DNA from 3 places in the Listeria grandensis genome. Region 2 is predicted to be linked to each of the others. Evidence: riboswitches for the same ligand, from Rfam matches in the RefSeq annotation. Region 2 holds a riboswitch; each other region holds the start of a gene.

Region 1 (10,390 bases), on a different contig from region 2:
GTTCTTATTTGATGCTTAAAAATAATAAATCGTAGCCATTACGATTTAACATCAGAAATTCATAATACCGTATATAGGATGAAAACACAAGGATTTATTATTTTTTCATGAAAGAATAAGAGCAGTTACAAGCACACCTTCCTTGCACCTACTCTTATTTTTCATTATAATGGTGATGATGGTGGCCCTCGTGGTCGCACTTCATTGGGACTAGGTCGACACCGCCTTTATGGAAGGGGTGACATTTAGAAATTCTTCTAATTGTTAGCCAACCGCCTTTTAATGCACCATGTTCTGTGATAGCTTCCATCCCATATTGCGAGCAAGTAGGATAGAAACGACAAGTCCCAGGCTTCAGTGGTGAAATATATTTGCGATATAGCTGAATACCGCCCAACATGATCTTCTTCATTTTAAAATCACCTTCATCGTAAAATTAGATATCTTCATCGTACCACAAATTTGAAAAAAAGAAAGAGGAGTGGCATGTATACGTATCAAGATTCGCTCGGTAATACGGTATCGATCCAGTTTGATGCGACAGAAGAAGCAGACGACGTTCTCGTCATCGCTAAATTTCATGATGCCTGGCTATTTACGACGCATAAAACGCGCGGTATCGAGTTTCCTGGTGGCAAGGGTGAGCCTAATGAAACGAATGAGGAAGCAGCGCGACGCGAAACAATGGAAGAAACCGGCGCCAAATTAGACAAATTATATATTATAGCGCAATATAAAGTGAAGACTACCGATCGTATTTTTACAAAACGGGTCTATTTAGCAAACGTTACGACATTTGTAAATCAAATCGACTATATGGAAACGCTAGGCCCAACGCTTATTTCAGGTAATTTAGCTGATATTGTCAAGCAGGAATATTTTAGCTTTTTTATGCGCGATAAAGGCATGCAAGTCGTTATAAAGCGAGCTTTGGAGCAACTAAAAATAAATAATTGGAGGTAATATGCATGGGAATGCCATTAGAAGTAAACACGATGATCGTTACGAAGGGAAAGGAAAAACGTCTATCTGATAATTTCTTCGAGCTTGTGAAGGATGGGTATCGAATTTATCCAATTGATGTGCCAATCGAAGTCCGGACAACGAAAGAAAGTGAAACAAACGGTATTGCTGTACCACAGAAGCTGATCTGGGAAAACGATACAACCATTATTACATATGAATTAGTATCGCTAAACTCCAGCAACTAAAAAAAGCTGAGCCTCACAAATAGGAGAGACTCAGCTTTTCATAAGTGTTATGCTTCTTTGTTCTTATTCGACATACGGCGAACCCAAGCGACAATGCTAATAATCAATGAAAAGATATATTCGCCAAGCGTCGCGATGAAGATGGATATGGCAATCTCTGCCTGTGAAACTCCGCCACCATAAAAACTAATAAAGAATATAATCCCACTTGCGACAAGGCCCAGCGTTGCTAAAAAGTACTTGAACCAGCGCCATTTTAAGACAAATTCAAAAATGCACACAGCGATAATAAAAATCGCAAAAATAATCAAAGTTAACGTTGAAAATATCATAGTTTCTTCTCCTTTGGTGAACCAATCATTCATACAATCTAGGAAACTCCTGACGTATAAAATTCATTTTAACATAGTTTTGCGAGAATGGTAAGCAGGAAATATAATTTGAGGAGGCATCTCTAAATGAAAGACATTGTTTTATATGACGAAAATTGCCGATTTTGCAAAGCCACGAAACGACTGTTTGAAAAGTTAGACTGGATGCAAGTCATCGAGTGGAAGCCGCTCCAAGAAACACAGGACATAGGTTTTACACAAGAAGAATTGCTACGCGAGATTCATTTGATTACACCAACCGGTAGCGCAAAAAAAGGGTTTTTTGCAATTCGTCGAATGTTGTTGCGTTTCCCACTAACCGGATTGATTGGGTTGATTATGTACATTCCAATTTTTAAGCCTGCGGGACGATTGGGCTACCGAGTTGTCGCGGATAATCGGACATGTGATATTCGAAAAAAAGGACAAGGGTGCAACTCGTAATTTTTGTGCGTGACAAGATTCATGAAACATGTTACAATGATGTGAAAACTAAATTAAACTCTTATCCAGAGCGGTAGAGGGACTGGCCCTTTGAAACCCGGCAACCTACATGTATTGTAAGGTGCTAACCTGTGGCAGGAATTGATTTCCTGATCGATGAGAGCGAAGGTATTGTAAATAATAGCCTTCTCTCTATTCCGCGCGCAATTGGCAAAATAGGGAGAAGGCTTTTTGTTGGCATCATTTAGATGTCTATAAAATGAGTGAACGAGACTGGAATGGAAATACTTGCTGTTCGCATTTTTACAATCCACTTCGCGATGGAGAAGAATAAAGGAGGAAATAAAGAATGGCAAGAAACCGTCATTTATTTACGTCAGAATCTGTTTCTGATGGACATCCGGATAAAATCGCGGATCAGATTTCCGATGCGATTTTGGATGCAATTTTAACAAAAGATGCTGATGCTCGTGTGGCATGTGAAACAACGGTAACAACGGGGCTTGTGCTAGTAGCAGGAGAAATTTCAACATCGACCTATGTAGATATTCCGAAAATTGTGCGGGATACGATTAAAGAAATTGGCTACACACGTGCAAAATATGGTTTTGATGCAGAAACATGTGCTGTATTAACCGCGATTGATGAGCAGTCACCGGATATCGCTCAAGGTGTAGACGTGGCACTAGAATCACGCGGCATCGGGCACACGGATGAAGCAATTGATGCGATTGGAGCGGGAGACCAAGGCTTAATGTTTGGTTTTGCAACAGATGAAACGGAAGAATTAATGCCACTGCCGATCTCACTCGCACACGCACTCGCACGTAAAATTGCTGAGTTACGCAAGAATAACACATTGACATACTTGCGTCCTGATGCGAAAACACAAGTGACGGTGGAATATGATGAGAATAACGAACCAATTCGAATCGATACAATCGTAATTTCAACACAACACCATCCAGATATTGCACAAGAGCAGATTGCAGCAGACATGCATAAATTGGTCATTGAAGAGGTAATTGATACACGGCTTCTTGACGCTGAAACAAAATACTTTATCAATCCAACAGGACGCTTTGTTATCGGTGGGCCTCAAGGAGATGCAGGCTTAACAGGACGAAAAATTATCGTGGACACCTATGGCGGTTATGCCCGTCATGGCGGCGGCGCGTTCTCCGGTAAGGACCCAACTAAAGTCGACCGTTCAGGCGCTTATGCCGCGCGTTACGTCGCTAAAAACATCGTTGCAGCAGGGCTAGCGAAAAAAGTGGAAGTCCAGTTGGCCTATGCGATCGGTGTTGCTCACCCCGTTTCAATTTCGATTGACACATATGGCACGAGTGACTACAGTGAACAAGACTTAATCAACGCTGTGAATCAATTTTTCGATTTACGTCCAGCAGGTATTATTCAAATGCTTGATTTGCGACGCCCAATTTATCGCCAAACGGCAGCATTTGGTCATTTTGGTAGATTAGACCTCGATTTACCTTGGGAACGAGTGGATAAGGCTGTACAAATGAAAGAATTTCTTTTAGCATTTGCAAAAGTGAACTAATATATAATCGAGAAAACCTGACAGGATAAGCAATCTTGTCAGGTTTTTTCATGAAATTTATATATTTTCATATAAATTTCGTAATTTTGTCACAAAAAATACACACACTTATGAATCATTATGTAATATAATAATTAAGTTACTTAACGAAAGGAGTTTTCAACATGAAAACAAAATTATTAGCAGCTTCAGCAATTGCGGCATCACTTGTTCTTGTAGCAGGTTGTGGCAATAGCGATACAAGCGACACAAAAAAAGAGGAAAAAACAGCAAAAACAGAGACAACAGCAAAACACGAGGATCATTTAGACTACCATGATCAAAAATCGTGGCAATTTGAAGCAGGCGATACGCAGTCCCCAATCAACATTGAAACAGCAAAAACAGAGCCAATGAAGGACACAGGGACTATTGAATTAAACTACAATCAAAAAGTGACCGATGAAGTAGACAATGGCCATAGTATTCAAGTGGATGACGGTGGACAAGCGACTATCAACGGGCGCAAATTTGAATTAAATCAATTCCATTTCCATGCAGAAAGTGAGCATACAGTGGATGGGAAACATTATCCAATCGAAGCCCACTTTGTAAATGAAAATCAAGATAGCCGTCTAGCAGTTATTGGCGTTTTCTTTAAAGAAGGTAAAGCAAATCCAGCCTTCCAAAGCATTTTAAACAATGTCAAAAAAGGTGAAAAAACAACAGTTAGTGAGCCAATTGATGTGGCAGCTTTACTTCCAACAAACAAATCATATTATCACTATCTAGGATCTTTGACTACACCACCATTATCTGAAAACGTGGAATGGTATGTCATGTCTACTCCAGTAGAAGTTTCCAAAGAACAAATTGCAGAATTCAATAAATACTATGATGGTAATAATCGCAAAATTCAACCACTACATGACCGTCCAGTATTGAAGCATACAGAGCAATAAAATAATTAAGATACCAGTATTTACTGATAGTTAAGTCGGTAAATGCTGGTGTTTTTTTGTATTTTAAAAGTACATAAAACGAACAATTTTCCAGCTGATTGTATTGTATAATAATTGAGTAAGCAATCAAAAGAAAAGGAGTTAGTTATGAAAAGTAAATTTTTAGTGGCATCTGGAATTGCAGCATCACTTGTTCTGGTAGCTGGATGTGCTAGCAACAGTGATGAAAAAGCCGATGCAAAAGATGCACCAAAACACGAAGAGCATTTAGATTATAAGGATCAAAAATCATGGCAATTTGAATCTGGTAAATCACAATCACCAATTAATATTGAAACGACTAAAACAGAACCAATGATTGATGCGGGAAATATGGAATTAAACTATAGTCAAACCGCACTAGATGAAGAGGATAATGGTCATAGTATTCAAGTTGGCATGAATGGGCAAGCTGCAATTAATGGTCGTCAATTTGATTTAAAACAAGTTCATTTCCATGCCAAAAGCGAACATACAGTGGACGGAAAACATTATCCAATCGAAGCTCACTTTGTAAATGCAGGTCAAGATGGCCGATTAGCAGTTATCGGTGTATTTTTTAAAGAAGGAAAAGAAAATCCAGCATTTGAAACAATTTTATCTAATGTGAAAAAAGGGGAGAAAATAGATTTAAACACACCGTTAAACGTCCCAGCATTGATACCGACAAATAAAACATACTATCACTATTTAGGATCACTAACAACTCCTCCGTTAGCAGAAAATGTAGAATGGTATGTAATGGAAAATCCTGTAGAGGTTTCCAAAGAACAAATTGTTGCATTCAATAAATATTATGATCATAATAACCGTGAAGTACAACCGCTTCATGAACGACCAGTATTAAAACATACAGAAAATTAGAAATATTAAAAAGAGTTCGATTTTTAAAATCGAACTCTTTTTTGCGCTATACTGTTCAAACAAACCCTATTTATGATATGATAGACGTTGTTGAAAAAGAGGATATAAATAGTTTAAAATAGAGGAGAAATGTGACGATGTGTGGATTTATTGGATGCGTACATGACCGCATTGCTGAGATTACTGGTGAGGAAAAAGAAACTTTTAAACAAATGAATGACATGATCACGCACCGTGGCCCTGATGATGAGGGTTATTTTACGGATGAGCATATTCAATTTGGTTTCCGCCGCCTAAGTATTATTGATGTAGAAAACGGTCATCAGCCGCTGACGTATGAAAATGAACGTTATTGGATAATTTTTAACGGTGAAATTTATAATTATGTGGAGCTGCGCGAAAACCTTGTGAAGGAAGGTATGACTTTCGAAACGAGCAGTGATACAGAAGTTATTATCGCTACATATGCCAAGTATAAAGAGAAAACAGCGGAGCAATTACGCGGTATGTTTGGCTTTGTTATTTGGGATAAGCAAGAAGAGAAGATTTACGGTGCCCGCGATCCATTCGGTATTAAGCCATTTTTCTATGCAGAAGAAGACGGTAAGCTATATATGGGCTCTGAGAAAAAATCAATCTTGCATGCGTTGACATCGACGAAACTAGACGAGGTTTCATTGCAAAATTATATGACTTTCCAGTTCGTTCCAGAACCGGACTCGTTGACACAAGGCATTAAACGCCTTGAGCCAGGTCATTATTTCACGAAGAAAATCGGTGGACCAATGCAGATTAGCCAGTACTGGAAGGCAAAATTCCAGCCGATTGCTAAATCTGAGGATACATTCATTAAAGAAATTCGCGATGTGATGTATGATTCTGTGAAGATGCATATGCGCAGTGACGTGCCTGTCGGTTCCTTCCTTTCAGGTGGGATTGACTCATCGATTATTGCGGCCATTGCAAAAGAATACCATCCAGCGATCAAAACGTTCTCCGTGGGCTTTGAGCGCGACGGTTTTAGCGAAGTGGATGTTGCGAAGGAAACAGCCGAAAAATTAGGCGTGGAAAATATTAGTTACATCATTACACCGCAAGAATACATGGATGAATTACCGAAAATCGTTTGGCATATGGATGATCCGTTGGCAGACCCAGCTGCGATTCCGCTTTATTTCCTATCTCGTGAAGCGCGTAAACACGTGACGGTTGCTTTATCAGGAGAAGGTGCGGATGAACTGTTCGGTGGATATAACATTTACAATGAACCAAACTCACTTTCGATGTTTAACAAAATGCCGAGTGCTTTGAAATCGATGCTTCGTGGTGTCGCGAATGTTATGCCTGAGGGAATGCGCGGTAAAAGTTTCCTAGAGCGCGGAACAACACCGATGGAAGAACGTTATATCGGTAACGCGAAGATGTTTACAGAAGCGGAGAAAAAAATCTTGTTGCCGAAATATCAAACTGGCCATGATTACACAAAAATTACGGATCCGTTATACGCGGAAACAGTTGGCTACAATCCAGTAGAACGTATGCAATACATTGATATTCATACGTGGATGCGTGGAGATATTCTATTGAAAGCCGATCGTATGACGATGGCAAACTCATTAGAAGTTCGTGTGCCGTTCTTGGATAAAGAAGTATTCCGTGTTGCAAAAGATATCCCGGCATCACTGAAAACAACAAATGGTACGACGAAATACGTCTTGCGTAAAGCAGCAGAAGCTTTCGTACCAGAGCACGTTTTAAATCGTCGCAAACTTGGATTTCCTGTGCCAATCCGTCACTGGTTGAAAGACGAAATGAATCAATGGGTGAAAGCTATTATTCGTGATTCACCAACGGATCATTTAATTAACAAGAAATACGTCTTGCAATTGCTAGAAGACCATTGTGCTGGCAAACAAGATTATAGCCGTAAAATTTGGACGGTTGTTATTTTTATGATATGGTACGATGTTTATGTGGAAAATAAGTATGATTTTGGGAAATAATAAATGATAAGCTAAAGCACTCGGCCTTCTGGTCAGGTGCTTTTTGTTGTTAGACATATGTAATTTTAATTATATAAATATAAATGTAAGCGTACGCAAATCGCTTGAAAGATGTGTTTATGTATATATAATGAACTTTTCTATAGAAGCTTGAATACGCGGAGTCCTGACTGTATAATAATAGAAGTAGAGTCAATAAAATAAGATTGTAGAATTAAAAAAGTTGAAATAGTGCCATAAAAAAATATTTTTGTGCTTTTGTCAAATTAAAATATGCATTATTCGATGATTTTAAAATATATTTTCTTAATATTCAATTTTTAAAAAGGGGAGTAAGCAGAATGATTTCTGTAGATTCGAAAGAGCAGGACATGAATAAAGAATATCAATATCGAAAAGAGGAGACAAATTGGTCACGGTTGCTATTTTTGGCGATTATTTCCATTTGTAGTAGCTTGATGTTTTATATATGCATCATTGTCTATACAAATTGGGGAATGCTTACGAGTATGCTGATGGCGGCACCGTTACTTTACGCGCTGTTAAAATTATTTTTATCTTTGTTTTATCGTCCCTACCAAGATGAAGTAGGTGATAGCAAGAATGTAAGTGTAATTATACCGTCTTATTTAGAATCACCAGAAAGCATTACCGATTGTGTTCATTCTATTTTAGCCCAAGAGTATACGGTTCACGAAATTATCTTCATAGATGATGGTAGCCCAACGGAAGATGGCTATCGAGCCGCACAAGAAATCGCTAATTATGTAAATAATAATACGCGCATTAAATCTGTTATGACTGTTCACCGCTTCGAAAAAAATCAAGGAAAGCGAGAAGCGCAGAAATGGGGATTCAAACACGCGACAGGTGAATTTGTGATGATTATTGACAGTGATAGTTATTTTTTCAAAACAACCATTAAAGAAATTATGAAACCATTTGCGAGAGATAATATTTGGGGTGTTACTGGGCATGTAAGGGCTCGTAATAAAAATAAGAACATTATGACATTATATCAAGATGCCCTCTACGATCGAGCCTTTTATGTGGGGCGTGGCGTACAAAGCTTATCAGGTGATGTTTTAGTTTGTTCGGGTGCTTTATCTGTATTTAGACGAGATTTTATCATGGCTAATTTAGATGATTTCACAAGGACAACTTTCGGTAAGAAAAATTCAATTGGTGATGATCGTAGATTGACGAATATGGCACATGAAGGCGGAGGGCGTATTGTTTATCAGGCTACAGCGCAATGTTTAACAGATGTACCGGATAATCCTAAAAAATTTTTGAAACAGCAAACTAGGTGGTCCAAATCGTTTTTTGTAGAAAGTATTAGAGCCTATCGTTTTGCTTGGAAAAGACCGATGTTCTTGTTTTGGTTAACGTGCGAACTGATTTTATGGTTGTTTTTCTTAGTGTCACTATTATTTCATCTAGATACATTACATGAGTATTTTAGTTGGAGCTTTGTTTTTTATCAAAGCATTTATATTATGATGATTGGTTTCGTATGTAATGCTTATTATGCTAGACAGAATATTCTATCTTTTTTATTGTCGCCTATTTATATTATTATTCATGCAATATGGCTAATCCCTGTTAGAATCTATGCATTATGCACGCTGAATAATGCAAAATGGGGAACACGCTAAATAAAGGGAAATGGATCAATAAGATTAAACTAGTTGGTCTAATAGTTTCCGATAAAGAGCCTTTGACTTGGATGGTTGTCTTAGGTTCTTTGTCTGTTATTGTAGATAAAAATAGAAGCAGAGTATACGGAATGTTGAAAAATTTTAATTTGGTGCAAAAACGTGGAGATTGTTAATTTTTGGACGCTTATATTTGAGTAATTTCAGTGTTTTTTTCCTTATTTGTGAAGATATTATGAATTATTTTTTGAAGGCTTGAAATACATATAAACTTGGCTGTATAATCAATTAAGGAAATAGGTGTTTTGTGGAGAAGCAGTAATGATGACAGGAAGATTGGCTCAAAATAAAGCATAGAGAGGTCATTAAATTTTTGTACTGTCACTTTGTAGTATTTAATCCTTTAAATAAAAAAGAAAGAATATTCTGTTTATTTATTTGGTTTTTTTTTTTAGCTAGGCCTAAGCGATAATGTCTATGAAACAAGAAATAGATAAGGTTATAAAATTAAAAATAGTTATTGGATACTTTTTTATGTTGCTCTATATTGTAACAAAATGAGAGAGGCTTGCGAAAAAAGAGTGATTTATTCCAAATAAGTGACTATAAGATTCAAAAATCGGTTTTAATAAAAAAATGAACTAGTAAATGGGTTGAAAACTAGGTAATTTACACAAAAATCATAAAAATATGTATAAAAAGTGAAAGATTCAGAATGCTATTGTGTATCGATGAATTGGTATGTATAATGAGGAACGTACCTCACTTTAATGTAATAATGGAGTGAAAGGTGAGATGTCAATTTGTTCAAGTAAAGCGTCTAAGGTTTGCGGGAATCATTTATGACGAAGAGCAAATGGCAGTGCACGAATTTTATGGTTGCCGAGTTGTTGTAGTATTTTTGTTATTTTATTGTTCATGTACTGAAGTTGATGCGGTCCACAAACGCACTTGTTGAACTATCATAAGTATGGAGAGGAAGAGATGATGCGTGAAAAAAATTATCACATACGGTACGTTTGATTTACTCCATTGGGGACATATTCGCCTTTTGGAGCGTGCCAAGGAGCTAGGAGATCACTTAACAGTCGTATTATCAACAGACGAGTTTAATCAGCTAAAGGACAAGAAGGCATTTCACAACTATGAGCAACGTAAGTATTTACTCGAAGCAATCAAACATGTGGACAAGGTTATTCCTGAAACATCTTGGAATCAGAAGATTGCGGATATTCAAACGAATCAAATTGATATTTTTGTAATGGGTGATGATTGGAAGGGTCAGTTTGACTTCC
Region 2 (10,390 bases):
GAAACATGTTGCGCAAGCTCATAGCCGTATTGATCCTTCTTATGAATCAGGAATAGGCAGCATAATTCCAGCACACCTTTTTTAAATTGCACATTTACTTCCATGCCGAACCCTCCATTTCTTATTAGCAAAACTTCAGTACTGAACATTAATCACTACTTGTTATAAGTACTATATCACGGACTAGTAATTAATGCAAGGTAGTGACGAAAAAAAATAGTATTGCCAATTCCGCACCTTAATGTTAACCTAATATCATATCAAGTTAACAAAGGAGAAATTATGAGAGATCAAAAATTAAAACAACTTATTATTAATGCCCTATTCGCAGTCATCATTGCCATACTCGCTCAAGTAACCATCCCGATCGGTCCAATCCCATTAACCGGACAAACATTCGCGATTGGCCTTGCCGCCACCATTCTTGGTGCCCGAAATGCGACCATTTCTGTTGCTGTCTACCTTGTCCTTGGTGCAATTGGCGTACCCGTTTTTGCAGGAATGAGCGCCGGACTTGGCATTCTTTTTGGCCCAACAGGTGGTTTTTTGATTGGTTTCCTGTTCAATGCTTACGTAACGGGTTTCCTAATCGAAAAAACGAATTTCAGCATGGCTTACGCTATTTTCGCCAACATCATCGGTTCCTTCATTACCTTACTATTTGGCGCGCTTTGGCTAAAATTTGGCGGAGACCTCTCTTGGAGCGCCGCATTTACTGCTGGCGTTACTCCTTTCATTATTCCAGGCATCCTAAAAGCAATATTTGCCGCCCTGATTGGGATCAGTATTCGCAAGCGTTTAGTGACTGCGAAATTGGTTTAACTTTCTGACACTCAAGGGAAAACGTTATACAAACCCTCTTTGCTCCGATATAATAAAATAGATAATCTGTGAGAAAAGGGGACAAACTATGACTTTATACGATTACCACAATCTGAAAGAAAGCTTTGATACCGACAAATTGCTAGCCATTTTGATGGATCCAAGCGAAGGACCACCACCTTATACGGAATTAAATTACCGCCGCAATGAGGTTATTATGGAAGAGGGCAGCTCTAATCGATACTTTTATGTCGTTAGAAAGGGAATGGTAGCCATGTCAAAAGGAACCGCCCGCGATGATTCTATCCTTACGTTCTGCGGTCCCAATGACATTTTAGGATTTTTAAGCGTCCTAGAAAATGCCGTTTCCCCTGTTGCCTATACATCTATTAGTGAAGTCACACTGCTTCAATTCGAGCGCCAGTATGTGATCGATAAAATCACTTTCGGTCAAGAAAGCTTCTGGTACGCCTACTTCTTCTATTTGAATTTCACACATCCTATTTTAGTGCGTGAATCGCTCTCTAATCTACCGTCCGACAAAAAAATATTGGCTGGTCTTGTCATCGTCGCCGAACGCTTCGGTCGCGCAGAACCAGACGGCTCTTACTTAATTCCGTATTATTTTACACAAAAAGTGATTGGCAAATACTTAAACTTAGCACGCGCCTATGTGGCTACCAATTTGCGCAAATTGGAACAAGATGGCCACATTTCTCTTTCTCCAAAGCCATGGAAAATATATGATATGGTAGCGGCTAAAGAAATGCTTGGCATGAAGTACACAGATCTATATTCGTTAACAACAGAAGACTGAAATGTAACCAGTGATTTCCCAATCACTGGTTTTTTATTACAAACATGTGACATATTTTCGACAGAATGCGCTTTCTTTATGGGAATCGTTACAAATAAGTGATGACAATTTAACTAAAGTTCTGTATACTATATTTATTACACATAAAAAAGGAGAGAATTTAATGACTAACAGATCAACAAAATTGGCTTGCGGCTTACTCGCATGCGGACTAACGCTTTCACTTGCAACACCAGTATTCGCGGAAGAAGAAGTAAAAACACCGGTTACATACGCGGATCCAGCGACACCTGAAACAAAGGATGCTGCACCAGTTCAACTAGCAGCAACCGCCCTTACACCAAATGCGAACATAACATTTGTTAAAGATGCTACTACTACACCTGCTGATTTTGTAACCATTCAAGAAACAGGCACAACACTTACTTTTAAAGCAGGAACGGAAGCCAAAACAGCGGTTGCTGGAACATTCCAAACAACGATTATCGCAACGTTTGCTGACACAACAACACAAGAAATCGTTGCTGACTACACCGTGACAGAACCTGCGAAAGCACCTGTCAAAGCGGCAGCTGCCCTAGCCACTGCAAAAGCAAATGTAACAACAGAAATCAACGTAGCAGTGAAAGACCCAAGCAAATTCGTAACAGCGACCTCAGGTGTCACTTTATCATTCGCTAAAGCACCTGCTGTAAACCGTATAGGCGCGCAGACCGTCACTGTTGTAGCGACAGATGGTACGACAACAGAAAACATCATTGTCAATTACACTGTGGTTGATACAACAAAACCGGTGATTGACGTCTATGATAATAATTTCTACGTATCAGCTGACGAAGAATGGTACGCTGATGAACTGGTTGACGCAACTGATAATTCTGGTTTCGTTAAACTTTATTTTGCAAATGGCCAAGAAACTTTAGATACATCTAAAGAAGGGAAACAAACGGTGGAAATCATTGCAGAAGATGCGAGCGGTAATACTGCTAGTGCGACCCTAACTTATACTGTTGTGGGCGAAGACTTCTACTTCTTTGACGCACCAGTTGTCAATGTCGCTAAGACTACTGCAACGGATGTTTTCGGAACGGCAGAACCGCTGACAACTGTCGTCATTCTATCGGAAGATGGCGTTTCTTTAGGACAGTCTGATGCTGACGAGAATGGTAATTTCCATATTAAATTAGGTACACCTCTTGTTACTGGACAAACGGTATTCTTAGGTAGCTTCGATATGGATACTGGGGAGTTTAGCGACTTAGCCGAGTTCACATTCCAAGGCGGAACGCTTAAAGTTGATCCAGTTGAGAATGCTGAAAAACCATCTATTACTCAAGTTGTGAAAAAAGCTCCTATCAAAGTAGCTACTGTAGCAAAAACAACAAACCTTAAATCATTACCAAAAACTGGCGATGAAAGCACGTCTGGTTTAGTATTTGCCGGACTGCTTATTTCAGGAATTGCAGTAGCCGTTCTTAGAAAACGTAGCTAATATAAAAAAGACGAAAAATCTGTGTTAGATTTTTCGTCTTTTTTATTACTTTAGTTTTCCAACGAAGAAGAACGTTGCGATACAGTTGATACCTTGTACAATGAAGAATGTTCCTACAAGGATCACAATACCAATTGCTCCAACGATTGGGTTGAACAAGGCAATGAAACCTAGAACGATTCCTAAAATGCCGAGTGTTAGGAGCCAGCCCCAACCTTGTGCATTTTCATTTTTAGCGGCAAAGGCACCGATTGTACGCATAATTCCTGCAAATAGGACCCACATGCCGAAGACAAGTACTAATGTCACTGTTCCTTCGAATTGGTCCGCCAATAATAAAATACCTAATAATAGCGAAAGAATCCCTTCTGCGAGTATCCAACCTGAGACTTTTTGTCCGCTACGGTTGGAGAAATATTGGATGATTTGGAATACCCCAACGACTAGCATTAAGATTCCGATGAATAAGGTGAATGATAGTAAAGAAATACCTGGATGGAACACAAACCAGATTCCTAAACATATCATTGCTATACCTGCCAATAGGACAAGTATACGTGTGAATGTTTTCATGATATGTAACACTTCCTTTTTTATGATTAGAATTTTTAGGTTCCGTTGCTTATTTTACCCTATTTATCTCAGTTAAAACAATAATTGTATTGTTTATTATTTTATCTTTTCTATCTATAGACACATACCCGATCGAAAAACAGAATGTAAGCGTTGTTTTATCGTTTTTTGGACCATTTTTAGACGAAATTTAATCACAACTGCTTAAAAAGTTCATAATTTATAATAGGTGCATCATTCTTTCGAAAAATCTGTCTACTCCTCTTGACAGCTACTCCTTTTTAATTGTATGATAGAATAAATTTAATATGTTTCTTATCAAGAAAGGTGGAGGGACTGGCCCTGTGAAACCTTAGCAACCGGATATGTGAATCACGGTGCTAATTCCAGCTGTATGTATGCGAAGATAAGCTATTAACTAATGAATCGTTGTCTTTTCAGCCTTCTCTAGTAGTGCTTTTCGAAGCTTACTGAGAGGGTTTTTTCGTTCCTTTTATAAGGAATTTAGCAAGGAACGCTTGCGCTAGAGCAGCTTTAAAACTATAAGATAAAGAAAAGGTGATGACATGGGGACGCTTAGACAGATAGAACTTTTTAAAGAGACGCCATTAGTACTCGAAAATGGGGAAACGATTGGTCCGATTGAGGTTGGTTTTGAAACGTATGGAGAGCTTGCGGGGACTCGAGATAATTGTATTTTGTTAGAACATGCGCTGACTGGGACGGCACACGCTGCGAAACATTTTGAGGCGGATGTTGCTGGCTGGTGGGATGATTTTATTGGGCCTGGAAAAACGATGGATCCTGCTGATTACTTCATTGTTTGTACGAATGTGTTTGGTGGCTGTAGTGGGACAACAGGGCCTTCCTCCATCGATGCCAAAACGGGAGCCGAGTATCGGTTACATTTTCCAGGTTTTACGATTAAAGATATTATTAAGGTACAAAAAGCATTGCTAGATGCGCTTGGTGTCGTGCATGTCGTCTCGGTTATTGGTGGTTCGATGGGGGGCATGCAGGCGACGCAATGGGCGATTGATTATCCGGAAATAACGGGAAGTGTGATTAATTTAGCATCTCCTCTTGCGGCAAGTCCTGAGGCGATTGGCTATAATTTGATTATGCGAATGGCAATTTTGAATGATCCTGATTTCAATGATGGGAATTATGTCGGTCAACCGGAGGGCGGGCTTGCGACAGCGCGAATGGTCGGAATGATGACGTATCGTACGAGTGAGCTGTTCTCGAAGCGATTTGAGCGCTTTACAGTGGCAGATTCTTCGCCAGGAGCATTCTCAAAAGAGCATTTCCAGGTGGAGTCGTATTTGCAATATCAGGGGGATTCGTTTGTAGAACGGTTTGACGCGAATAGTTATCTGTACTTGACGAAAGCGATTGATCTGTTTGATGTGACGGTGAATGGCGCGGATGAAAAACCGCTTTTCACTGCGATTCAGATTCCGTATTTATTGGTTGGCGTGACGAGTGATCAGCTGTTTCGGATTCACGATTTGCGCCGAGATTATGAGCTTTTAAAAGAATGGGATGTTCCCGTGACTTATTATGAGGTCGATTCGGATTATGGGCATGATGCCTTTTTGGTCGAAGTTGAGAAATTTCATCCACTTATTAGTACTTTTTTGACGCAACATTCGCGTGTGATATAAAAAAATAAGTGTTGGCATCAAGGGCTAATCTGGGATTAGTTCTCGATACCAACGCTTATTTTGATACCATGTATATCCGACCTTTATGGATTACATGCTCTCTTTAGTCTCTTAGCAAACCAATTCTTTCTACCAAAAACTCATTTTCAGTCTGCACTTTGTAGGTTTCTTTTGTAATAATATCTGTCACGACAAGTCTGCTTACTTCTTGATGATTGACTTGAATTGTGTAGCCATCATGTATCGGGATATCTAATGATGCTGCTGTTTGAGTTTCATTACCAATGAAGTCCTTCGTGTATACGACTTTTCCTGAGGCATCTTTCACCTCAATGCTTGCATAGGTGCTAGAAAAATACACATGAGGCTTGACTGCTTTGATATTAAGATGTAGTGTATTTTTGTCTTTATCCAGAATAAGTGATGCAAATTGTTCGTTACCAAGGCCTCTGAAGGTAAACGCAAGATTGGAGCTATATATTTTCTCTTTGGTGAATCTGGATGGGACTGGGATGTCTTGAATGCTTTTCTTCACTAATCCATTCGTACTTACCTGATATACATTTTGTTTTGCTAGTGGGCTTTGCAGTATATTATCCGTTGCCAATTTCAGTCTACTAATGCCTTCTAAATGTTCGATAATCACGTAATAGCCTTCTTCCAACTTGATTTTTTTGAGTACTTTGCCAACGTCTTCATTGCCGACCATCGCATGTCTGTAAACCGTTCTTCCTTCCTTATCTTTTATGTGAAGTGTTGCATATGGCACTTCTTTCTTTGTGAAATACACATGCGGTTTGACTGCATATTGTATAAAGTTAAGTTCCATCGATGCTAGATTCATTTTTAGAATCGCAAAATTCTTATTACCTAACCCGTAGAACGTGAAATCAAATAGTTTTCCATCTATATCATTTGGATTAATGGTTGGAATGCTTTCTTCTGCGACTTTTAATAGACCATCCTTTGTTACTTGATATGTGGCTTGTTTCGCTGTCGTATAGGCTTCTTTTGTATCTGCATTGATGAAATTCAAGCGTCCTGTATTTTCTTGATGCATAATGGTCATATAATAGCCTTGCCCTATTTTTACGTTATCCAGAGCGCTTGGGATACAGCCGCGTCCATTGAATTCTTTCGTATACACACGTTTTCCACGCGCATCATAGATAGTAATGGATGCGTAGGTTCCTGGGAAATACCAATGTGGCTCAGTAGCTTGCTGCGAAATTTTCACTTGGTTCGTTGCTAAGTCTAGACTCATGGTTGCAAATTGTATGTCGCATAAACCTTTGAAATTAAATTCAAAATTGGTTCCGTCAAACTCGTCTGGATTCGGTGTCGGTATTTTTGTGGCATCTACTTTTTTAAGACCATCTTGTGTCACAACATAGGTAGCATTTTGGTGCGAGCTGTAACGCTCACCGGTTTCTTCATTTGTCGTAATGAGACGTCCAGACGATTCTAGATGTGTCACTGTGATAAAATCGCCCACTGCAATGGCAACCGTATTATTCGATGCCGAGGCATACCCGCGTCCATTAAACTCTTTTGCAAATATTTCTTTTCCTTTAGCATTATTAATTTTCACTGTTGCGTAGGTTCCTGGGAAATACCAATGTGGCTCGCCAGCATTTTGCGTGATTGTTGCTTGTTTTGTATCTAAATTAATGCGTAAATTGGCAAATTCCCAATCGCTTATACCTCTCATTAAGAACCTAAATTTATCACCAGTTAGCATGTTTTGGGTGACATTATTTTTTATTGCAAGCAAGTCTGCATAGTCATTTTGAAACTTGATTTTATCGATGTCTGTATCTGCTAAATACTGAATGGCTTTTTTCAACTTGGCTTTTACCCCAGCGTTGTCTTCGTTTCTAAGAACTGTGTCATTATTTATTGTTGCTGCGAATGCTACTAGCTTATTTTTATAATTGGTGAGCGCATCCTGTCCTGTCACGCCTGTGGTTTCATTTGTTAAGCCATATTTCGTTACCTTCAACGTATAATTTGTGCTTTTATTCACAAGACCTAGTGACGCTTTGTCAATACTGAAACGAGAAGGTTCTTTATGCATTATTTTAATCGTGTATCCTGGCTTTATAGCGGCTGTGAACTGACCGGTTTGTGTGCTTGCTCCGTTCATCACTCTTTTGAAAATCGAATTCCCATTTTCGTCAAGTACTTCGATAGAGGCATACTCACCTGAAAAATACACATGGGGTTCACTGCTTATGACATTCAATTCCATCGTTCCTTTTTCAGGATCAATCGCAGCTGTTGCAAAAACACCGTCCCCTAGTCCTTTAAATATCATGTTTTCTACTGCAATTTCTGATGTTTGCAATTCGTTCATCGCTATGTTGGTATAATTTTCACGATCTGAAACTACTAAATAATTGGTCGATGGATCATAAAAACGTGTGTTTCCTGTTGGAATATCTAGTGAATAAATTCCGACCGGCATATTTTTAACGGTGAGGATTGGTGACGTGATTTTAATTTCGCGCACAACATCTGCGCCGTCTTTAATTCGTAATACGCTTCCTTTCATTTGCGCAAAATCATCGATTGAAAATTCGATTTTAGCTGTGTTGCTTAGTTTATATTTTTCAAGTTGTTTATTACTCACTAATCCCCACTTGGAGTCTAGGTTAATATCTTTTCGTGCATTTCTCAAGTTATTTCCTGAAACTAGGGATGCCAGCGGATATACAGCCTTGTTTCCCGAATAAAGATTTTCTGATTTTTGTTTGGCCGACATGGAACCTTGCACAAGCTCTACAAATGCTGTGAAATCATAGCGGCTCGTTTCACCGAAATATCTCGTAAGCAAATCAAGTAGCAACGGAGAAGGGATTGCATTAGCATTCGCTGCTGCCCGGTACGCTTGGTTGAAGTGTGTGAAAGCTTTATCACCTGCTTTATCTTTCATCATGGTTAACATGTATAGTTTGTTTCTTACATCCCAGCTATTCAGGGGTGTTTTTGTTGTGTATACTCGTTCCTCAAAAGCATCTTCTCGTTCGCGAGTACTCCCAGCGTATAACCATCCATTATAATAGTCGTTTCCTAGCATCTTTTTTTGCATCGTATCAGCGAAAAGGTTATTCCAAACTTCCCCTGTTGAAAAAGTGGTGTCACGCATAAATGACCCTTGATAGCCATGCCCAATTTCATGTAAGCCTCCCCAACCAGGTCTTAACCAAAATGACGCGACAGAACTACTCGTTTCTGCGGTAACCGTATCTCCATAATATGCTCCGCCCGGTCCATTTTTATCTGCCTTAGCGAAGTAGCGATTGGCAATATTCTTATCCGTCTCTTTTTCTGGTGTGAAGGACAGCCCTTCTAGTTCGTTATACGTTTCAAACATAGTGTCATAGTATGCTAATAAATCATCGATAGAAGCGTAATCATCCATTTTTTTCAGATAATCCTTGTCTCTTGCTGGTACTAATATTTGAATGTACTTGTTGCTAATAAGACCAAATTTAGCATCGGATTCGTCCCATTTTTTAAAGAAGCTGGCCTCATCGTTGCATTGTTTGAACACAGGCAACTGGATAACGGAATCATTTACCTTATACTCTAAAATAGGGGCTTCTTTTGTATAAGTCGTTCGGATAAAAGGAACGGAATCAGCTGTTGCAGTCACCGTCACCCATGAACTCCCAATAGCATGTGAACTTTCTGTTTTTCGATCATCATTTAGTAATTCTAGTGTGACATTACTGTTAAAATCCTTGTTTACTTGTCTGATTTCAATTATCTCACCTTTAGGAATTATCACTCCCAGATCTTGACGATCGTGATTAATCCCCTTGGAAAGGCCTTGTTTACTCAGCCAAGTCGGGTTATCTAACGTATTCATTTTCTTTTCAAAGGTTGCCGCTTCCACTTTTAAGTTTCCTGAAAAAGCAATCATTACCATCAAGAATACCCCTATGAATAGTATCTTACTCCATTTTTTATACATGATTTCTAAATCCCTTCCTTATTTTCTGATTTTTCCGTTTATTTATTGGTTACAGACCTTTAAACAGCCGCTCCTCCCCTCTCTCAATGTATTAATTATACCATTTATACTTTGCTCAAAAGGTTACAAAAAACCGACTCTTAATCGCGGAAAAATCATGGAGAATACGCTTTCATTTTAATATGTATATTTTTGCAAAACACCACATTTCAGCGCAAAGAAATAAGCGCGAAATGTCGCACTTATTTCTTTGTCACCGGTATCCAAACATCACATTCATAATTGTCAGCCCTACTATCACCGGGTCCGTAAACTTCTATTTCTGGCCCTGGCGCATGCTCGTAACCACTCGTCGGGAACCATTCGGAAAAGATCTGTTGCCACGTTTGTTGAATCGCCTCAGGTAATGCACCTACAGATTGAAACACTGCCCATTGAAACTCAGGCACGTTGAATACTTCCATCCCTTCAGGTACCTCTCCCGCGTGTTCTATCGCTATCCAATAGTCCATCTCCTGCTTTGGCCCTTGCTCCTCCGAGACGTGACAGATTCCCATGTAATTCGGTACCTCTTTGTTGCTCAGCTTTTCTAGTTGCTCTATTGTCCCGTCAGCCCACACTTGCTCCCAAAACTTCGGTACCTCCACTAAATTTTGCCCTTGATGAAATGAAAATACTTTTTTGATTCCTACAACTTGAAATTTTTCTCGTTCTATCATTTTGTATTCCATTTTTATTTACTCCTCTCAAGATTCATTTTCGCTCTATGAAAGCGGCTTATCTTTAGTATACCTTTTCTGGACGAATTTTTCTTTTCACAACCGCTACCACACAAAATACACAAAAAGAGAAAAAGAAGTTAGGGATTTTCTTCCTCACTCAGGCTATCATGAAGATATATCAAAAATTAGAGGAGGAATTTCTAATCTTATGAAAAAGTATTTTTATATGGCACTTATCATGGTAGCAATTTTGTTAGTAATGTCCCATATCACGAGTAAATCAGCCATTGCAGAGGAGCGGGCGGCATCTATTACATC
Region 3 (10,390 bases), on a different contig from region 2:
ATTTTTTTATGAAAATCAGTCTTATGGCCTTGGTTCCGATAGGCCTTATTATGTTACAATCAGATTTAGATACGTCGCTAGTGCTTATTGCTATTATGATTGGCATAATGTTCACGGCGTTTACTGCTGCCGATTTTTGGTGGTGTCAGATAGCCAGCCATTCCAATCCCGGAAAACGATAATGATTTTATTTTTACAATCATCGGTGGGGACTTCGGCTTTGTTGGTGCATGTCTCTTACTTGTGTTATACTTCTTATTAGTTTACCAAATTATCCGTGTCGCCTTGGATGTTGGGATGCCGTTTTATTCGTACATATGTACAGGCGTTGTGGCGATGATTTTTTTCACGTATTACAGAATATAGGTATGACGATTAGAATATTACCAAATTACGGGGATACCGCTACTATTTATTAGTTATGGTGGAAGTGCAATGGCGGGCAGCTTAATGGCGATCGGCCTTGTTTTATCCGCACGTTACAATGCACCAAAGGCAATGGATTTATAAATCTTTAAAAACTGTATGGGGAACAGTATTCCGTCCAGTAAGGAGCGTTAGGAATGAATTCGCAAAATAAAATGTCTGCGAGAATTGATTACGGTATTGTATTATCTCTTATGTTATTGTGTTTGATCAGCATGGTTTCGATCTATAGCGCACAGCTAACGAATGAGCAGTATACAGCCAACTTTGTCATGAAACAAGCCGTTTGGTTCGTTGTTAGTGGCTTTGCTATTTTCGTTATTATGCAATTAGATTATGAAAAATTAACTAAATGGGCGTACTATTTTTATGGTGCGGGTCTTTTAATGTTGGTTTTTGTGTTGTTCTTCGGTAAAGAGGTGAACGGCGCGAAAAGTTGGATTATCATTCCGTTTTTAGGAAGCCTGCAACCATCTGAGGTCGTAAAAGTGATCTTAATTATCGTGCTTGCAAAAGTGATCTGGGATCATAATCGTAAATACACGATGCATACGGTTAAATATGATTTCTTGCTCCTTGTCAAAATGGGGATTATTACAATTATTCCGATTGGTCTTATTATGCTACAACCGGATTTAGGAACTGGTCTTGTTTTTATCGCGATTATGTCGGGAATGATTTTGGTTTCGGGGATCACTTGGAAGTTGATTGTTCCGATTTATGGATCGATTGTGGCGATTGGTGGGGCTTTGCTATATCTTGTGCTCTATCATGAGAGTTGGCTTGTGAAGCTAGGTTTTAAATCGTATCAATTTGAGCGTATCCATACGTGGATTAATCCAGAATCTGATCCACAAGGTGGCGGCTATCAAGTGTTGCGCGCGATGACGGCGATTGGTTCGGGTCAGATTAGCGGGAACGGAGCAGGATATAACGCGATTGCGATACCAGAAAACCATAATGACTTTATTTTTACGGTTATTGGTGGGGATTTTGGTTTTGTTGGCGCGAGTATTTTATTAGCGATTTATTTCTTGCTCATTTATCAAATTATTCGTGTGGCTCTAGATATCGGTATTCCGTTCTATTCTTACATTTGTACAGGTGTGGTCATGATGATTATGTTCCACGTATTTGAAAATGTTGGGATGAATATTGGTTTACTGCCGATTACTGGTATTCCATTACCATTCATTAGTTATGGTGGTAGTGCGCTCCTCGGGAATATGATGGCGATTGGACTTATTTTAGGAATTAGATTCAATTATCAGAAATCGATGTTTACGGTGAAGGAAGAGAAGCTCGCAGAATAAGAGGTGGATTACCCTGTCGGTTTGGTGGGCTGGGTAATCTTTTTTTGCTTTTTTTAAGGAACTATTTGTGATTACATTCGAAATCCATTATGATAGAGGTAGATTACAATTTGGGAGGGGAATAACAAAGATGATAACTTTTTACTGGTATCCAAAATGTTCGACCTGCAAGAAGGCAAAACAGTGGCTAGATGACAACCAAGTGGCTTATAATCAAGTAGACATGATTGAAACACCACCGAAGAAAGAAGAATTGCAGAAGTGGTTTGAAAATAGTGAGTTAGGAATTCGTCGTTTCTTTAATACGAGCGGCATTAAATACCGTGAATTGGGCTTAAAAGACAAAGTAGAGCATATGACAGAGGATGAAGCGTTTACATTACTTGCAACTGATGGTAAACTAATTAAGAGACCAATTGTTACGGACGGCAAAAAAGTGACGCTTGGTTTCAAGGAAAGCGAATTTGTAGCAAACTGGAAGTAAATACGGACTTGAAGGGGGATTTATTAAAATGAGTTTACCAAAGGATTTACGTTATTCAGAAGAGCACGAATGGGTGAAAGATGACGCGGGAAATTTCGTTATCGGGATTACAGATTTTGCGCAAGATCAATTAGGTGATATCGTTTTTGTTGAATTACCAGAGGTTGGTGACACAATTACGCAAGGTGATTCTATTGGAAGTATTGAATCTGTAAAAACAGTGTCTGATTTTTATGCGCCAATCACAGGGAAAGTCGTTGCGATCAATGAAGTGCTTGAAGATGAGCCTGAACTACTTAACTCAGCGCCTTATGAGGCTGGTTGGTTATTGAAAGTGGAAGATGTAGACGCAGCGCAAGTTGCAGCCTTACTTTCTGCAGACGACTATGAAAAAACATTAGATTGATACGTTACATAGAAAACCCTCTCGCGTGATGCGGTAGGGTTTTCTTTCTTTAAAGCATGGATACAGAGGGGAGGTTAAACAGTGGTAGACATTTGGAATAAGCAACAACTCATGGCGCAGTTAGATAATCGCGCGGATTTCGCAGTATATTTTTTCACACCGATGTGTTTAGGTTGCCAACAAGCGATGAAGTTGGTAGACCTTGCGGGAGCCGCCTTGCCGGACCTTACTATTGGCAAAATGGATTTGAATTACGTACCAGAACTCGCGGAGAAATGGGCAATTACGAACGTGCCAGTCTTATTGACTTTTAAGGATGGTGAATGGATTTCGACGAGCTATAGGTTAGGAAATATGATTGAGGTGTATGATTTTTTGAAGGCGTTGTGAGATTTATTTTAATTTCAAAAACAGGAAGTAAACCAAGGTTAAAAGTTTCCTTAGCTCAAAAAAGTTTCGCTCCTGATATAGATGTGTACCTTGCAAAAAAGGTTTCTATAGACCCACATGAAGACCGTGTGGTACTATACTTGAGATACTTCTCGTGCCCCACGAATGCTCTTTCTTAGGCGCGATGATATTTATAGTATAACGGGGGTTTATGATGAGCAATTCTAATTTAACTATTCTTTCGGTAATAAGTAATTTTGTTATCGTGGTTTTGAAGTTTATCGTTGGATTTTTGACGGGGTCTGTTGCGGTTATTTCGGAGGCTGTCCATTCATCGATGGACCTGTTTGCGTCTGTGATTACCTTTTTCTCGATTCGTATTTCAAGTCAGCCGGCGGATACGGATCATCCTTATGGGCATGGGAAAGCGGAAAACATTGCTGGAACGATTGAAACTTTACTTATTTTTGTGGCGGGGATTTGGATTATTTTTGAATCCATGAATAAGTTTTTCAATCCGCATGAGATTCGTTTTCCTGCCCTTGGTATCGCGGTGATGCTTTTTGGGGCTGCGGTGAATATTATTGTTTCAAAAATCATCAAAAAGGCGGCGGATAAGGAAAATTCGGTGGCGATGAAGTCGAATGCGCTTCATTTGTACACGGATGTGTTTACGTCGCTAGGCATTGCGTTTAGTTTGTTACTTGTTCATTTGACTGGCTGGTTGTGGCTAGATCCTGTCATTGCGATTTTAACGGCGTTTTATATTATGTATGAGGCTTGGAAGTTGTTGAAAGAGTCGTTCCCACCATTGATGGACAAGCGTTTGTCGCCAAGCGAAGAAGAGGAAATTAAGCGTATTATCCTGACGTATCAGGACGATTTTATTGAATTTCATGATTTCCGTTCTCGTCGTGCTGGCGCGGAGGAATATATTGATTTCCATTTGGTCGTGGCGAATGATCTGACCATTGAGCAGGGACACTCGTTGTGTGATGCTATTGAGAAGGAAATCTACGAATTTTATGCTAAAGCGCAGGTGCTCATCCATTTAGAACCGGAAGAAGAGCGGGTTTTGACGAAGTAAATTGGGCGTTCTTAGTTTAGGAATGTACCTTGAAGTCTCTTGTGATACAATAAATATAGGCGATAAAGATGATGCGCCGAACGACAGAAGGGATTGATATGATGACATCCATTTTAATTGCAGACGATGATAAGGAAATTGTTGATTTGGTCAAACTATACCTTCAAAATGAGGGATACACGATTCATAGTGCATACGATGGCGCCCAGGTGTGGGAAATGGTACAAAAAGAGCAGTTGGATCTCGTTGTGTTAGATATTATGATGCCGAAGATGGATGGCTTGGAAGTGTGTCGCTTGATGCGTCAAGAAGGTATCGCGACGCCAATTTTGATGCTGAGTGCGAAGGCTGAAGATAATGATAAAATTATGGGACTCTTGACTGGTGCTGATGACTACATGGTAAAGCCGTTTAATCCACTGGAACTGTCGGTGCGTGTGAAGGCGATTTTGCGACGCGTGCAGATGATGAAGCAGGGGAGCCTTGGAAATAAGCCGAGTAATGAGCTCATCCTAGGACCGATTGTGATCGATCGTGAGCTGCACACGGTGATGGTGAATGAGAAAGAGTTGCATTTAACGACATCAGAATTTGATATCTTATTTTTGCTTGCGCATGAACCAGGTCGTGTTTTTAGTTCCGAGTTGATTTTTGAGCGGATTTGGCAAGAAAAAGCGCTTGGTGCGAGTAAAACGGTGATGGTGCACATCAGTAATTTGCGCGATAAATTGAAGGATGCGATGGATGGGGAAAATGTGATCAAAACCATCTGGGGAGTAGGTTATAAAATTGAAGTTTAAGCAGTTAGTATGGCGAGTTGGGCAGCAAATGCACCCGATACAAATCTTAATTTTAGCGCTACTATCTTGGTTTTCCAGTTTTGTAGCTTTGCGAAGTATTGGCTTGTGGTTGGTTTCTGTGAAGAACGACTCAGTAGTGCTGATGGGAACGACGAGCCGCTTTATTGATCTGTTTGGCTATGGTCGCTATGATAAATTGCTGAATTCGCCGTGGATGATCATGCTTAAGTTCATCGGTATTTTGGCGGTATCGCTTGTCTTTTTTATTTTTTTCTATTGGCTATTTAAACAAAATTTGCTTAGAAAACAGTTGCGTCGAATTAATATTGCAATTTTAGAGAACCAACCGATGGAGCAGGAGAGCTTGATTCCTGAGATTATGCAACTGGAAGAGAGCGTCAATAAAATGCGGGAGCACCAGGAGGCGTTAATTGCGCAGGAGCAAGAGGCTCAGCAAGCTAAGAATGACCTCATTACGAATGTATCGCATGACTTACGCACGCCTTTGACCTCTATTTTAGGTTACTTAAGCTATATTCATGAAGATCGGTATCGCGATGAGGTGGAACTGCGCCATTATACGGAATTGGTTTATGGAAAGGCGCAGCGGTTGCATAAGTTGATTGATGATTTGTTTGATTATACGCGCTTGGAGAGTACGGAGTTTCACATCAAAGAGGACATGCTTGATATGGTGGAATTGTTGCGCCAACTAGTTTCCGAATACGAGCGCTCAGCCGCGGAGAAAGACGTTCGGATTGTCGAAATGTACGCTGTGGAGAATTTGCGGGTTATTGGTGACGGTATGCAGATTATGCGGTTGTTTGAGAACCTGTTTTCAAATGCGCTTAGATATGGTGCGAGTGGTAAAAAGATTGACATTAGTGCCAAGAGTGAGGCTGGCATGGCAGTTATTGAAGTGTCCAACTATGGCGCAGAGATTCCAGCTGGCGATATACCACAATTGTTTGACCGATTTTACAAAGTGGATAAAAATCGGACGACATCGGGAACGGGGCTGGGTCTTGCGATTGCGAAGTCCATTGTCGAGCGCCACGGCGGTCAGGTCACGGCTACGAGTAGAAAAGGAAAAACAACCTTCACTGTGCAGTTGCCAATCAGCAATCTTTAAAGTTTCTTTCTGATTTCTTAACTCTTGGTTTACCATTGTTAGTTAAAATGAAACCAGGAGGGGAAATCATGAAAAAACAAACGATAATTTTATGTTTAGCTTGTTTAACGATTATTTCTATTTTATTTTTTATTTTTTGGGGTGAGGGTATTCGCGCTACGCCAAAGATTGAAGCAACTAGTGCCTTGGTTATTAATACGAAAAGCGAGGAGCCCATTTTCAAACAGGGAGAAAATGAAGTGGTTCCTATTGCCAGTTTAGCGAAATTAATGACTGCATATTTAGTGCTCGAGGCCGTCCATAAAAAGACGATTTCATGGAGTGAAGTACTACCACTGAAGCGTCTAGATGATCCTCGCGCTGTGAGCTTATACGCACAAACAGGGACAAAAAATTATACGGTGCAAGATTTGTTTGCAGCGATGCTAATTATGTCGGCTAATGACGCCGCTGAGGCACTGGCTGAGCGCATAGATGGTACCGATTTTATAAAGAATATGAATGCAAAGGCTAAGGCGATCGGGATGTCTAGTGAGACGAAGTATGGAAGTGCTAGTGGTTTGGACGAAGCTGGTGAGACATCGGTATCCACGGCCAAGGATCTGTTGATTTTATCGAAGAGGTTGATACAGGATTTTCCAGAAGTGCTCGGTATTACTTCACAAACAGAATACGTTTTACAAAAAGGGGGTACAATACATACGACGAACGAAGTTCTGGAAAAAGGCTCGGTAGATGGAATGGACGGTCTTAAAACTGGTTTTACCGATCAGGCAGGCTATTGCCTCATTGCCACAGCCATACAAAATGGTGAACGAGTTATTGCGATTACACTTGGAAGTAAAACAGACGGCGCGCGCGCAAAAGCAGTCGAAAAATTGATGGATTACGGTTTTTCAAAATAAATATTGACTGAATCTTGACAAATCCGACTAAAAACATGTAATATTAATAAACACAAGACGTAAGCGCGGTTTGCGTCGGAAAATTAATCTTATCAAGAGTGGTGGAGGGATATGCCCAAAGAAACCCAGCAACCTAAGTGGACGAAAAGCCCATTGCAAGGTGCTAAATCATACAGAGCGTAAAGCTTTGAGAGATGAGAGAAAAGCGTAAATTATGCATGTAATTACACCTTTCTTCGCTCAATTTGGCGGGGGGAGGTTTTTTGATTAAGAAAAATAAATAAGGGTGGAGTTTACTTTGATTAGGCTTAAAAGCGTTGCAAAAGAGTATAAAACACGCAAAAATAATGTCAGAGCTGTAGATGATGTCAATTTAGATATTGCAGAAGGCGAGATTTTTGGCGTGGTAGGGTATTCAGGTGCTGGAAAGAGTACGCTGATTCGGATGTTTAATGGTTTGGAGTTGCCAACAGAAGGTACCGTCGAAGTCGATGATTTATTTATTTCAGAAATTAGAGGAAGTAAATTGCGTAAGGCGCGCCAGCAGATTGGAATGATTTTTCAACATTTTAACTTACTTTGGTCGCGAACCGTCTTTGATAACATTGCTTTCCCGCTAGAAATAGCTGGAGTTAGAGGGGAGAAAAGACGCTTTCGAGTGAACGAATTAATCCGCCTTGTTGGTTTAGAGGGCAAGGAAGATGCGTATCCGTCGGAATTAAGTGGCGGTCAGAAGCAACGTGTCGGGATTGCTCGGGCGCTTGCCAATAATCCGAAATTACTGCTGTGTGATGAGGCAACATCCGCGCTCGATCCGCAAACAACGGATGAAGTGTTAGAACTGTTGTTGGATATTAACCGTCGTTTGAACTTGACGATCATCGTGATTACTCATGAAATGCACGTTATTCGCAAAATCTGCAATCGGGTAGCGGTGATGGAAGCTGGTCGCGTAGTCGAACTCGGGGATGTGATTGAAGTGTTCCAACATCCGAAAGAGTCCGTGACACAGCGATTTGTGCGCCAAGTAACGGAATCAGACGAGACGGAAGAACTGATTCACATGCTGCTTAAAAATTACTCGGAAGGTAAACTGGTGAAGCTACTTTTTGTTGGTGGACAAGCGACACAGCCGATTATTTCACAAGTAGCGCAAGACAATCAGGTGTTACTGAATATTTTACATGGAAACCTGACGCAAACGCAAAATGGGGCGTACGGGACTTTATACATTCAAATTCAAGGTGAAAAATCGCAAGTGGATGCCACAATCACACGGTTACGCGAGCTTGAGATAGAAACGGAAGTGATTGAAGGATGAACAATTCTGGAGGGTATTTTGCAAACGTAGATTGGGATATGATGAAAGCAGCTACAGAGGAAACGCTTTACATGACGATCGTTTCACTGTTCGCCGTTTTCTTCCTAGGTTTAGCTTTGGGGCTAGTCTTATTCCTAACCAACCGCAAAAAGGATGCTGGTTCACGGACGGCGTATTGGATTACAGCCATTTTAGTCAACGTTTTCCGATCGATTCCATTCATTATCTTAATCGTGTTACTACTTCCAATGACGAAAACATTAGTTGGCACGATTATTGGACCCAAAGCGGCACTACCAGCCTTGATAATTTCAGCAGCTCCATTTTATGCGAGAATGGTCGAAATCGCGTTTCGTGAAGTAGACAAGGGCGTGATTGAGGCAGCCAAAGCAATGGGTGCCAACCTGTTCACGATTATTGGCAAGGTTTTAATACCAGAAGCATTACCAGCAATTATTTCAGGGATTACCGTGACTGGGATATCACTTGTCGGCTTCACTGCCATGGCGGGTGTTATCGGTGCAGGCGGACTCGGAAACGCGGCTTATTTAGAAGGTTTCCAACGAGCTCAACCAGCAGTCACATTAGTAGCAACTATTATTATTTTAATCATAGTATTTGTTTTCCAATTCATTGGAGACATCTTAACCAAATGGGTCGACAAACGATAAGAAAAGGGGCGTTAACGGATGAAAAAAGTTTTATTAGGATTATTTACACTGACATTAGTACTAGTTTTAGCAGCTTGTGGCGGAGGTTCGAAAGATGACGCAAGTGGAGACAAAGGAACGACGCTCGTAATCGGTGCTTCTAACTCACCGCATGCCGTTATTTTGGAGAAAGCGAAACCGATTTTAGCAAAAAAAGGCATCAACTTAGATATTAAAAAATATACCGATTACGTAATGCCAAATGTAGCGTTGGACGAGGGCGACTTAGATGCGAACTATTTCCAAACGATTCCTTATATGGATCTAGAAATGAAGGAAAAAGGTTATAAGTTCGTCAACATGGGTGGCATTCATATTGAACCAATGGGCCTATATTCTAAGAAAATCGATTCATTAGATGCTTTGCCAAAAAATGCGTTAGTTATCATGTCCAACAGTAAATCTGATTGGCCGCGTGTACTAGGAATTCTTGCAGATGGTGGCGTTATTAAATTAAAAGAAGGCGTGAAGCGTCAAGATGTTACGTTTGATGATATCGTGGAAAATCCAAAAAACATTAAGTTCAAATACGATGTGGATGCTGGGTATTTGATGACAGCATACAACAATAAAGAAGGCGATGTTGTCGCGATCAACTCTAATTTTGTGGTGGATCAAGGCATGAATCCTAAGAAAGATGCGATTGCAATTGAGAAAACAGATTCTCCTTATGTAAACATTATTGCAGCACAAGAGAAAAATAAAGATAACAAAGATATTAAAGAATTAGTAAAAGTGTTGCAATCAAAAGAGATTCAGGACTTTATCACGAAAGAGTGGAAGGGCGCAGTTGTCCCTGTCTCCAACTAAATGAAAGAACGGATACACATTAAAAAATAAAGCCGAAGCGTACCTTACCACGTAGGATGGGGAGGTACGCTTCGGCTTTAAATCGAGCGTTTGTTACCAATTTATTTAGTCTTTCGTTGTTCGCGGATGATGTCGGTGATGAGCTTGTCGAGCTCTTTTTTTGTGATGATTTGGGTTGGATCTGGTGGTGTGGGGATCTGTTCGTAATGTAGTAGCTCCATTGTGAAGTCGAAGTTTAGTTTTTGTTTTTTAGAGGTGTCTTCGTAGTTTACGGACATCGCTAGCTTTCGGACACCTTTGTCAGCGTCGGGATGCATGGTTATGGTCATACCTAATTTAATATCGGCATTTGTGATAAGCTCTTTTAGTGTTTCTTGGGCTTTTTTGTCGGTGGTTAACCATGTTTTCTTGGCTTCGGTTTCGGTCAATCCAGAGACTTCTGCATATAAGGCGATGAAATCTTTGTTGGTTTGAAATCCTTCCAACCAAGCGTTACTCAGTTCGGCCAGCTCTTTTTTATCTAAAGTGAGTGTGATATTGCGATCTTGGGTTTTGTAATGGCTTTTGTCCAGGCTATTGATTTTTTTATACAAGGCGAAAGCTGTT

What was found. A riboswitch is a leader RNA that binds a small molecule or an ion and turns the genes downstream of it on or off. The one in region 2 is predicted to bind S-adenosylmethionine.
Region 1: linked by a shared signal. The riboswitch ahead of metK (methionine adenosyltransferase) and the one ahead of metX (homoserine O-acetyltransferase MetX) in region 2 are both predicted to bind S-adenosylmethionine.
Region 3: linked by a shared signal. The riboswitch ahead of HCJ54_RS14185 (methionine ABC transporter ATP-binding protein) and the one ahead of metX (homoserine O-acetyltransferase MetX) in region 2 are both predicted to bind S-adenosylmethionine.

What each region holds. Positions count from the first base shown of each region.
Region 1 covers NZ_JAASUG010000004.1:285,369-295,758, reverse strand. The annotation lists gene yidD (membrane protein insertion efficiency factor YidD) at 155-412, opposite strand; gene ytkD (RNA deprotection pyrophosphohydrolase) at 487-963, shown strand; gene HCJ54_RS07945 (DUF2584 domain-containing protein) at 969-1,211, shown strand; gene HCJ54_RS07940 (hypothetical protein) at 1,259-1,543, opposite strand; gene HCJ54_RS07935 (thiol-disulfide oxidoreductase DCC family protein) at 1,670-2,026, shown strand; SAM riboswitch class I at 2,085-2,189, shown strand; gene metK (methionine adenosyltransferase) at 2,376-3,590, shown strand; gene HCJ54_RS07925 (carbonic anhydrase) at 3,755-4,531, shown strand; gene HCJ54_RS07920 (carbonic anhydrase) at 4,679-5,434, shown strand; gene asnB (asparagine synthase (glutamine-hydrolyzing)) at 5,572-7,437, shown strand; gene HCJ54_RS07910 (glycosyltransferase) at 7,779-9,095, shown strand; gene tagD (glycerol-3-phosphate cytidylyltransferase) at 10,087-10,390, shown strand, end outside.
Region 2 covers NZ_JAASUG010000001.1:520,456-530,845, forward strand. The annotation lists gene HCJ54_RS02200 (PadR family transcriptional regulator) at 1-104, opposite strand, end outside; gene HCJ54_RS02205 (biotin transporter BioY) at 283-822, shown strand; gene HCJ54_RS02210 (Crp/Fnr family transcriptional regulator) at 911-1,639, shown strand; gene HCJ54_RS02215 (LPXTG cell wall anchor domain-containing protein) at 1,803-3,131, shown strand; gene HCJ54_RS02220 (HdeD family acid-resistance protein) at 3,177-3,704, opposite strand; SAM riboswitch class I at 4,017-4,117, shown strand; gene metX (homoserine O-acetyltransferase MetX) at 4,271-5,371, shown strand; gene HCJ54_RS02230 (putative mucin/carbohydrate-binding domain-containing protein) at 5,475-9,305, opposite strand; gene HCJ54_RS02235 (GyrI-like domain-containing protein) at 9,593-10,081, opposite strand; gene HCJ54_RS02240 (leucine-rich repeat protein) at 10,281-10,390, shown strand, end outside.
Region 3 covers NZ_JAASUG010000013.1:52,659-63,048, forward strand. The annotation lists partial or broken gene HCJ54_RS15740 (FtsW/RodA/SpoVE family cell cycle protein) at 202-510, shown strand; gene rodA (rod shape-determining protein RodA) at 564-1,739, shown strand; gene HCJ54_RS14150 (arsenate reductase family protein) at 1,870-2,223, shown strand; gene gcvH (glycine cleavage system protein GcvH) at 2,252-2,629, shown strand; gene HCJ54_RS14160 (thioredoxin family protein) at 2,711-3,019, shown strand; gene HCJ54_RS14165 (cation diffusion facilitator family transporter) at 3,234-4,106, shown strand; gene HCJ54_RS14170 (response regulator transcription factor) at 4,205-4,906, shown strand; gene HCJ54_RS14175 (sensor histidine kinase) at 4,890-6,038, shown strand; gene HCJ54_RS14180 (D-alanyl-D-alanine carboxypeptidase family protein) at 6,107-6,943, shown strand; SAM riboswitch class I at 7,030-7,144, shown strand; gene HCJ54_RS14185 (methionine ABC transporter ATP-binding protein) at 7,242-8,264, shown strand; gene HCJ54_RS14190 (methionine ABC transporter permease) at 8,261-8,935, shown strand; gene HCJ54_RS14195 (MetQ/NlpA family ABC transporter substrate-binding protein) at 8,954-9,784, shown strand; gene HCJ54_RS14200 (Lmo2079 family surface lipoprotein) at 9,886-10,390, opposite strand, start outside.